2 regions of the Blautia hydrogenotrophica DSM 10507 genome follow, and region 2 is predicted to be linked to the other one. Evidence: riboswitches for the same ligand, from Rfam matches in the RefSeq annotation. Region 2 holds a riboswitch; the other holds the start of a gene.
The links. Region 2 has a riboswitch for cobalamin ahead of BLHYD_RS08315 (class I SAM-dependent methyltransferase). Riboswitches for the same ligand answer to the same signal wherever they lie in the genome.
Positions count from the first base shown of each region.

Region 1: it holds a riboswitch for cobalamin, as region 2 does, so the genes downstream of both, BLHYD_RS09635 (carboxypeptidase regulatory-like domain-containing protein) here and BLHYD_RS08315 (class I SAM-dependent methyltransferase) in region 2, are expected to answer to the same signal.

Region 1 is NZ_CP136423.1:2,072,437-2,076,751, forward strand. It holds gene BLHYD_RS09635 (carboxypeptidase regulatory-like domain-containing protein) at 1-1,877, opposite strand, end outside; cobalamin riboswitch at 2,142-2,330, opposite strand; gene BLHYD_RS09640 (PQQ-binding-like beta-propeller repeat protein) at 2,561-4,315, opposite strand, start outside.
Region 2 is NZ_CP136423.1:1,784,867-1,789,181, forward strand. It holds gene BLHYD_RS08310 (ABC transporter ATP-binding protein) at 1-1,086, opposite strand, end outside; gene BLHYD_RS08315 (class I SAM-dependent methyltransferase) at 1,098-1,847, opposite strand; cobalamin riboswitch at 2,169-2,355, opposite strand; gene BLHYD_RS08320 (fructose bisphosphate aldolase) at 2,559-3,449, shown strand; gene BLHYD_RS08325 (DegV family protein) at 3,694-4,315, opposite strand, start outside.

The DNA of each region.
Region 1 (4,315 bases), 290 kb from region 2:
TCTGTCTGGTAGCCTTCTTTAGACACTTCATAGGTGTACTCGCCGCTTTGGAGAGAATAAGCCCCATCCTCTGCAGCCGGCACCTCTGCTTCAGCAGAATTGAAGACCTTCACTGTCGCGTCTTCCGGAGTCACCTGGAAATCCACACCGTAGACGATTCCAAAGAATACGTCCGTGCCAGAAGCGTTCCATCCGTAGAATCCGTTTTCTTCCGTCACATTGGCATTCAGACGGTCTGTGATGGTCTTGGCATTCTCTTCGCTGACCTTGTCCACAAAATCTTCACAGTTGGTCACTGCAGTGCCGCCCAGCCATCCGGAGACTCCGCCCACGTAGCTGCCGCCAGTCACTTCACCCATGTTGTAACAGCTGTCCATGGTACCTCTCATCCCATTGTAGTCGCCGCCGATGATACCTCCCACCTGCAGTTTCCCATGGATATAGCCGCTGTTAAAACAGTTCTGGATATCTTCATTCTTACCGAATCCCACAATACCCGCACAATAATTGTAGGAACGCATGGAAGAAGTGATTCCCTGATCTGATGCTGTCGAAGAATCCTGGTCCAGCTCACCGGTATTGTAGCAGTTCTCCAACAAAGGCCGACGGTCTGACCGTTCAATATCCGTCATCGCTCCTACGATACCGCCATTGTTCCAGCATGCTTGAATATATCCGTTGTTGATACAGTTTCGAACTGTACCGGAATTCAGGAATGCAGTGATACCGCCGGCATGGTAATATCCCCAAACCTCGCCGTTGTTGACGCAGCCTTCGATTAACGCCGGGTCTTCTGTACCGGCTCTGGAAGTTACGACACCTGCGATACCGCCGGCACCTTTTTCTGTATTATAGATTGCGTCCAGATCACGTACAATAATCTTTCCGCTGTTGCTGGAATCCGAAATCACGCCGAAGCTCCAGCCCGCGATACCGCCGATAAAGGTTCCCGCATCCAGGGTTCCGTTGTATGTAGCATTCTGAATGGTCCCATAGTTCAGACCGGCCACACCGCCCACATAACAGCCATAGCGGTTCGCGATATCCGTCGTGGAATCCACATGGACATCGTCCATCGTGAAATCCATCTGGGAGTCCACGCCGTCAATGACACCGTTGTTCACAGCCGCCGCACCGCCCAGGTACTGGCTCTTGGACAGTTCCATGGAACCTGCAACGGTGAAATCACGCAGAGTACCACTGTTATAGGCGAACAGGCCTTGATAGCTCTTCTCCATTCCATCCACCGTATAGGTGACGGTATGGCCCTGTCCGTCAAAGGTTCCCGCGAACGGACGCTCCTGCGTTCCGATCGGGGTCCAGGTCTCCCCGGTGAAATCCATGTCGGCATCCAGCAAGATGGTCTTCCCTGCAAAATCGTCCGCATCGATCTCTGCTCCGTATCCGTCATCTGACAGACCGTTCGCCACGATCTCTGCCAACGCGCGCATCTCTTCTTCACTGCTCAGAGTGAAAACCGTCTCATCTGCCTGATACCAGCTAAAATCGGCAACCAGGCCAGTGTCTGCCAAAACCACTGCTTCCAGGGATTTCGGCTCCAGGTTGTTTTCTTCTTCTGGTACAGTCTCTTCTTCCGGTGCAGCTTCCGGCTCGGTCTCTTCTCCCTCAGCTGCTTCCAATGCGAAAGAATCTTCCTCTTCCACATCCGTTTTCCCGGGTTCTTCGGCCTCCAGCGCCTCCCCCGGTTCCTCATTTTCCTGGATATTCTCTTCTCCCTCCTCCGAGAGAGCTTCCACATCCTCCTGCGGTTCTCCCACAGGGGCCGCCAAAAGCACAGTCTCAGGACACGCAGAAGTGGCCATAATCGCGGCCAACACCCAGGCGGCAATTCGTTTGCCGTAAGTTTTCTTCTTCATCTTAGTCCTCCTCTAAACCGCCGTCTTTCTGACGACTGTTGATTTCTGGGAAAATTTCCCGCAAACTTTTCTTTTCCCCAATCGCCTCCTCTCCTCCAAATAGACGAGACTTCCGCCCACAGACTCTGTCCGCAAACCTTCATATCCCGTAAATTTAGATAAAAAAAAGCATAATTCTTCCTCTCGCAGGTAGAATTACGCTATCTTTCTCTTAATATGAACACTCTTAAAACTGTCCTATACTCTATTCGTCATGCTTACGAATATCTTTACACAGACCCCGTTGTTGTATCCTGACTCAGGTTCTTCCTACTCAAGTACCTTCCCAGGTTCCCCTAGTGGTATCCTACTTTTTCGTCCCCCACACAGTAGAGATAGGCTGTTCTGGACTCTCACCAGATTCCTTTTAAACAGGCGTATATAGACGCCTGACCGTGGTCCTTATCTACTTTTTCAAACCAATAACTGATTACTATTTTTTTAATTATATCAAAATGGTCATACAAAAAATATTTCCAGTTAACATATTAAATATATCATATATTTTCGACATTGTAAAGTTCACATTCTGCTTACACAAAGCCTACAACAATCTCTGATTGCACAACTGATATCGCTCTGTCACCCAAACAGCTGACAGAGCGATACTCTTTTAAGATATTCAAACCGATACCATTTTCATACTATTTTACCTTCACGGTCTTCCAGTCAGAGTAAGAACCGAAGACTTTCTCTCCATTTACCGTGCGGTACGCCCGCATGGTGTAGTAGTAAGTCTGACCAGATTTCAGGCCGGTGTTGGTATACGAAGTCGTACTTCCCTTTCCGATCTGGGTCACATAGTGCCATTCCCCGTTCTCGGAAGTCTTATAGTAGATACGATATCCGCTGGCTCCGTTTACCTTATTCCATTTCAGCGCCGCCTTCTTGCTGCCCGCCATCACTTTGGAGATCACCGCTTTCTTCGGCACCGCCTTTCCTGTCTTTCCGTCTGAATAGGCGCTGAATACCTTGGTTTTGTTCACTGTCCGGTAAGCTCTCACATAGTAAGTATAGTCCTGTCCAGTAATCACTCCAGTATGTGTGTAGGAAGTCCCGGTGGTCTGGGTTGCATATTTCCACGCTGAATTTCCAGTCTTATAGTACAGACGGTAGCCGTCAGCTCCCGCTACCTCGTCCCAGGTCACTTTGATTCCATTGTAGCCCCAGGTCTGGGCTTTCCCGATGGATGGCTTCTCTAACACAGCCTTGGCTGTCAAATCAGTCACATATTTACTGTATACCGGCTCGCCCCACTTCTTGCTCGCCGCTTTCACCGTATAGTAATAAACCGTCCCAGTCACCGCTGTCTTGTCTGTATAAGATAAATCAGATAAATCCTGAACCCAGGCAATTTTTTTGAAGCTGCCACCTTTTACCTTCCTGTACACATAATAACTCTTCGCATTCTCATACGGTTCCCAGGTAAGCTTGATACTGTTATAGGATACGGCTTCTGCTTTTACCTCCGGCCGTCCTGAGACAAAAGCTTCCCTCTCTTCCTTCAGAACTTTCAGCTGTTCTTCCGCTTCCAGGAGATTCTCATAGTTTTTCACCAGACTCTTTTCCGCTTCCGTCAGCGCCTCATAAGCCTTCCGTGCATCGGCAATTTTTCCTTCACTGTCCACAGTCACAGAACCAATTTCGTCGATCTTCGCTTCGACAGCTTTCACAGCCTCCGGCTTATTCTCCTGCAGCACCACATGGAAGACATAGCTGGCGCTGTTCTCGCCGTCTGTCACCTCGATTTCTATCTGGCCTTCTTTTTCATCACCCAGCTCCATCACGTAGGTTCCGTCGCAGGCCTCCCCGTCGACCGTCGCCGACTGTCCCTGCGGACAGTCTATAGTGAATGTCAGCTGACTCGCAGCCTGGTCCGCCGTCAGAAAATATTCTTTCGTTCCGCTGTCAAACGCTTCACTCCACTGGACCTCTCCCACATCTGCCGAGACCGCAACATTCTCCAGATAAGCCCCCGCAGACTGAATCGCCATCAGGTAGCCGGAATCGTTCTTATAATAGATCGTTCCGTCGCTGTCCACACAAAGTGGGCTGATACAGAACTGACGTTTGCCGACTGGTGGTGTAAACACCGACTTCGCCTCTCCTTCTGTCTGTCCTGGCTCGTCAGACAGGCAATAGACTCCTCCCGGACCTGCGTTGTAGGTAAAATATAGATACACTCTCTGGTCAGGCACTCCATCGCCATCGTAATCCTCCTGGACATAGGCATCTGAGAGAAGGGCTGCGGCCTGGGGATACCCGGGCACTTCTGCCTCATACGCTAAGGCAATCCCCTCTTCGCTGTCCTCCAAAACGGCCATACTGTGTCCGCTTTCCGGGTCGAACTGGTTTCCCTGGCCGCAGACACCCACATAGATTCTATCGTTGTAAACTAC
Region 2 (4,315 bases):
TCCCGCTTCCATCTTCATATCAACGTGTTTAAGGACATCATACCCTTCCTTTTCATAGCGAAAGGTGAGATCTTTCAATTGAATTTCTGGGAGTGTATCGGAAAAACAGCAAGTTGTTTTTCCATCCTTGATGGTAACCGGTTCGTCTAGAACTTCAAACAGCTCTTCTGCGACAGAAAGCCCAAGATAGCTTCCATGCCAGTAAGTATTTAAGTCATTTAATGGCTTCATACACTCTCCAGACAGAAACAAAATAATCAGCAAAGACTGGTAATTGATATTTCCCTGTGCCATATGAACTGCCGCTAACGCTACGCTAGCGGCAGTGCCAATGGTCGTACAGGCGACAATCACTGACGAGTCTGACAAGGAGATTCCCAGATTCTTCATGGAATTTGCTGCGAACTTCCATGCACTTTTTGACAGTCTTTTTCCCTCTCTTTGACTTGCACCCAGAGATTTTAATGTACTCATTCCCTGCATGTCATCAATGTATTGGGAATTTAGCTGAGCATATTCTTGCCAGTATTCAATCATCACCCGTGAGACAGCGGGCATAAAAAGATGTGGAATTACAATGGACAGGATTGTCAAAACCAAAACCAGCAGTCCTACGGCAGGATCTAAAGACCAGAGGTAAACTGTGGAAAAAACCGTCGTCGCCAGAACAACCAAAATCTGAGGAAGATACTGTGTCAAAAAAGCCTCAAAGGACTCCACTCCATCCGTAATCAGAGACTGAAGATTTCCGCTTCGCCTCTCATTGCGGTAGGACGGACCTAATTCCATCAACTTTTCCAACATGACATCCCGAATAACGCTTTTGACTTTTGCTGCCATCTTCTTGGTATATCCTTCCTGAAAGCGAAGAATCCAAGCCCTTGCCAAAAGTGCTGCAAGACACAGAAGAAACCAGGTAAAGACTGTCTGTAGTTCTTCCTGGGCAAACACCGCGCTCACTCCTTGGGCCAAAAAAAATGCCTGAGTAAAGCTAAGCGCCACGACGGCAAGACTGATTGTGGTCTTTACCGCTGTCTCTTTTTTAGCTTTACCTAGAAAGGTAATCAGACGTATGTATTTTCCCATAGCAGACTCCTTTACTTCTGTGCACCCACAAGAAATTCCGGAGTCAAACCGTTTAATTCACGTCCCAATTCGTCCCACACACGATCTGTGATGTCCCTTTGGGCAAACACTTTGGAGAAACCCAATTTGAGCAGGCAATCTAAATCCCACTGGGGACGGAGCTTGTCGCTTAGATATAATCTTTTACTCAGCACTCTACCTTTTTCTTCATCTGCGTGAGCGTGGATACCTCTTCCGTATTTTCTTCGAATCTGTTCTTCTCTTTCTTTATATTTTTGTCCCAGACTCTCATCAAAAAGATGAAGATACCAGCAGGCGTCAAATACCAGCAAACTGCCGCCTGGTTTTAGTACCCGAAACCATTCCCTGTATGCTCTCTTAGGGTCGTCTAAAGTCCATGTGATATTGCGACAGAGGATTGCGTCAAAGCTTTCGTCTTCGAATTTTAAATTTTGGCAGTCCATTGTCAGAAGTTGTGCTTGCTGGCCCCATTGCTTGACATTTTCTTTGGCGCAGGCGATCATATTCTCTGTAATATCAATTCCAATGACCTGATGGCCTTCTTCGCCTAGAATAATTGGAAAAAATCCAGGGCCTGTTCCCACGTCCAATATTTTCAAATTTCTCTCTGCTGGCAAATATTCACCGATTAGCTCTTTCCATGCCTGTCTGGCAGGTCCATTCAATTCTTCTTGGATTCCGCGGCTGTAGACATCAGCTTCTCCTTCCCAGTAATCCTTGATTTTTTCATTCAGTTCCATTTCATTCTCCTTTCTTGACACCTTTCTGTATGTGTATCCCGCTATAATAAAAAAACTCTGCGTCCCCCAATTGTTGTTCAAAAACGATGGAGAATCTGCAGAGTTTTTTCTGGAATTATCAGCACACGCGGTCCGCCGCAAGCGGACAATATCTTTTTTTAAACGCTTATTCGTAGCAGAACGTTTAAACGATAAAAAGAATTTTCACATATCAGTGTGAACAAGCTCTTTTCTGTTCCACAAAAAAAGAGGCAGACGTACATCTGCCCCCGAACGTTCTTCCCTGTGCTGTCCATACATTCAAATTCCCACCGAATATGACTGTAACAACGCAATATGGCAAGTCTCCTGACTCGAATTCATTCTACTCCTCACCTTCCCGGATGGCTCCAGTGGTCTTTGAGTTTCGTCCTTCTCACAGTAGCGGGGGCTGTCCTGGCTTTTACCAGATTCCTTTTTAAGTTATCCGCATTTATGAACGGACAACACCATATTGTATTATGTTAAACTGTTTAATATTATATATACAAGTGTTCTACCTTATTTGTCAAGTAAATAACAATAATTAGGTATTCATTTCGTAAACTTCCAAAAATATAGCAAAATATTCTCTTTGTTTGGGCTTTTCCAGTGGAAAAAAATGATAAAAAGTGGTATAATACAAAGAAGTTAGCAAAAACTAATATCTATGTAAAAAGGAGGAATCACTGTATGAACACAGCGCAGCTAGAACGCATGAAAAATGGAGCAGGTTTTATCGCAGCTTTAGACCAGAGCGGCGGCAGCACTCCAAAAGCCTTAAAAGCTTATGGAATCCAGGAGACGGAATACCATTCTGAGGAGGAGATGTTTGATCTGATTCACCAGATGCGCAGCAGAATTCTCACCAGCGATGCTTTTACCTCGGAACATATCTTGGGCGCGATTCTGTTTGAAAAGACCATGAACAGCAAAGTGGATGGTCTGTACTCCGCAGACTATCTGTGGGAGAAAAAAGGAATCGTTCCTTTCTTGAAAGTTGATAAGGGCCTAGATGAGAAAAAAGATGAGGTTCAGCTGATGAAACCTATTCCGAATTTAGACAAAATTTTGGAGCAGGCCAGGGGGAGAAATATCTTTGGAACTAAAATGCGTTCTGTGATCCACAATGCAAACCAAAAAGGAATCCGTGAAATCGTAGATCAGCAATTCGATATAGGATTAAAGATTGTTCAGAAGGGGTTCGTGCCGATTCTTGAACCTGAAGTAAATATCAATAGTAATTCTAAAAAAGAAGCAGAGGAAATTCTGATCGAGGAAATTATGCAACATATGAAGGCACTGGATTCTTCTGTGAAATTAATTTTTAAAGTGAGTATTCCGACTGTGGCAGGTTTGTATTCAGATCTGATGAAAGATTCAAAGACTGTGCGTGTTGTAGCGCTCTCCGGCGGATACAGCCGCAACGAGGCAGACGAATTATTACGGGAAAATCCTGGCTTGATTGCAAGCTTCTCAAGAGCCCTCCTGTCAGATCTTAACGCAAAACAGACACAGGAAGAATTTGATGCTGCTCTCGGAAAGGCAATCCATGAAATCTATGAGGCATCCATGGCTGAATAAGAAAAAAGTTAGACAAAATCTATCGTCTGTGAATGAGTTCGGTATTTACCGGACTCATTCTGTTTTTATGTTATAGGAAAAGCCTTGTCACACTAATGTGTGAAAGCCCTTTCCTATAACACAAATACTCCGTAGGATCGCACCGCGGAGACGAAAATGCGGTTGCTGACGCAACCCGCTGCAGACAGAGAATCCTGCCTCGCAGGATTCTTTTTTATATGGCTTGCCCATTTTATTTTAAAATTTAGACATGGGCTCTCACTAATCCAATCCCAAGTCCTCCAGGACCCACATGAGATCCAATACTCATAGTTAGCGGAAGGTGTACTAGTTCCAAGTCAGGAAAATGATTTTTGAGCTCTGATTTGAAATATTCCAACTTATCTGCTTCCATCGCTGTGTTGGCAATTCCGACTTTTAACTGTCCAGAGTGATAAAATTCCCCTAGGCGAGTATTAATATCTTTGTCCAGTGCCTTACACATTTCTTTAAATGCAGCTTTCATTCCACGTTTAACTACATACATATCTAATTTTTCTCCTTGAATTGTCAATACGGGCTTTAAATTCAACATAGAACCTATGGCGGAGACCGCTGGTGTAATCCGTCCGCCTTTTTTTAGATATTCCAGAGTGTCCACGACAATATAGATAGTGGCATCCATGGACTCCTCTTCCAAAATTCTCTTGATGTAAGCACCGTTTTTACCTTGGTCAGCCAAAAGCTTTGCGTCTAGAGCGGACTGTGCTTGAGTGACAGAAATTCTATGGTTGTTCACCACGTACACTTTTCCAGCATAGGGTTCTTCTTGCGCAAGCAAAGACGCGTTTTGGTAGGTACTGCTCAGTCCACTAGACATAGGGATA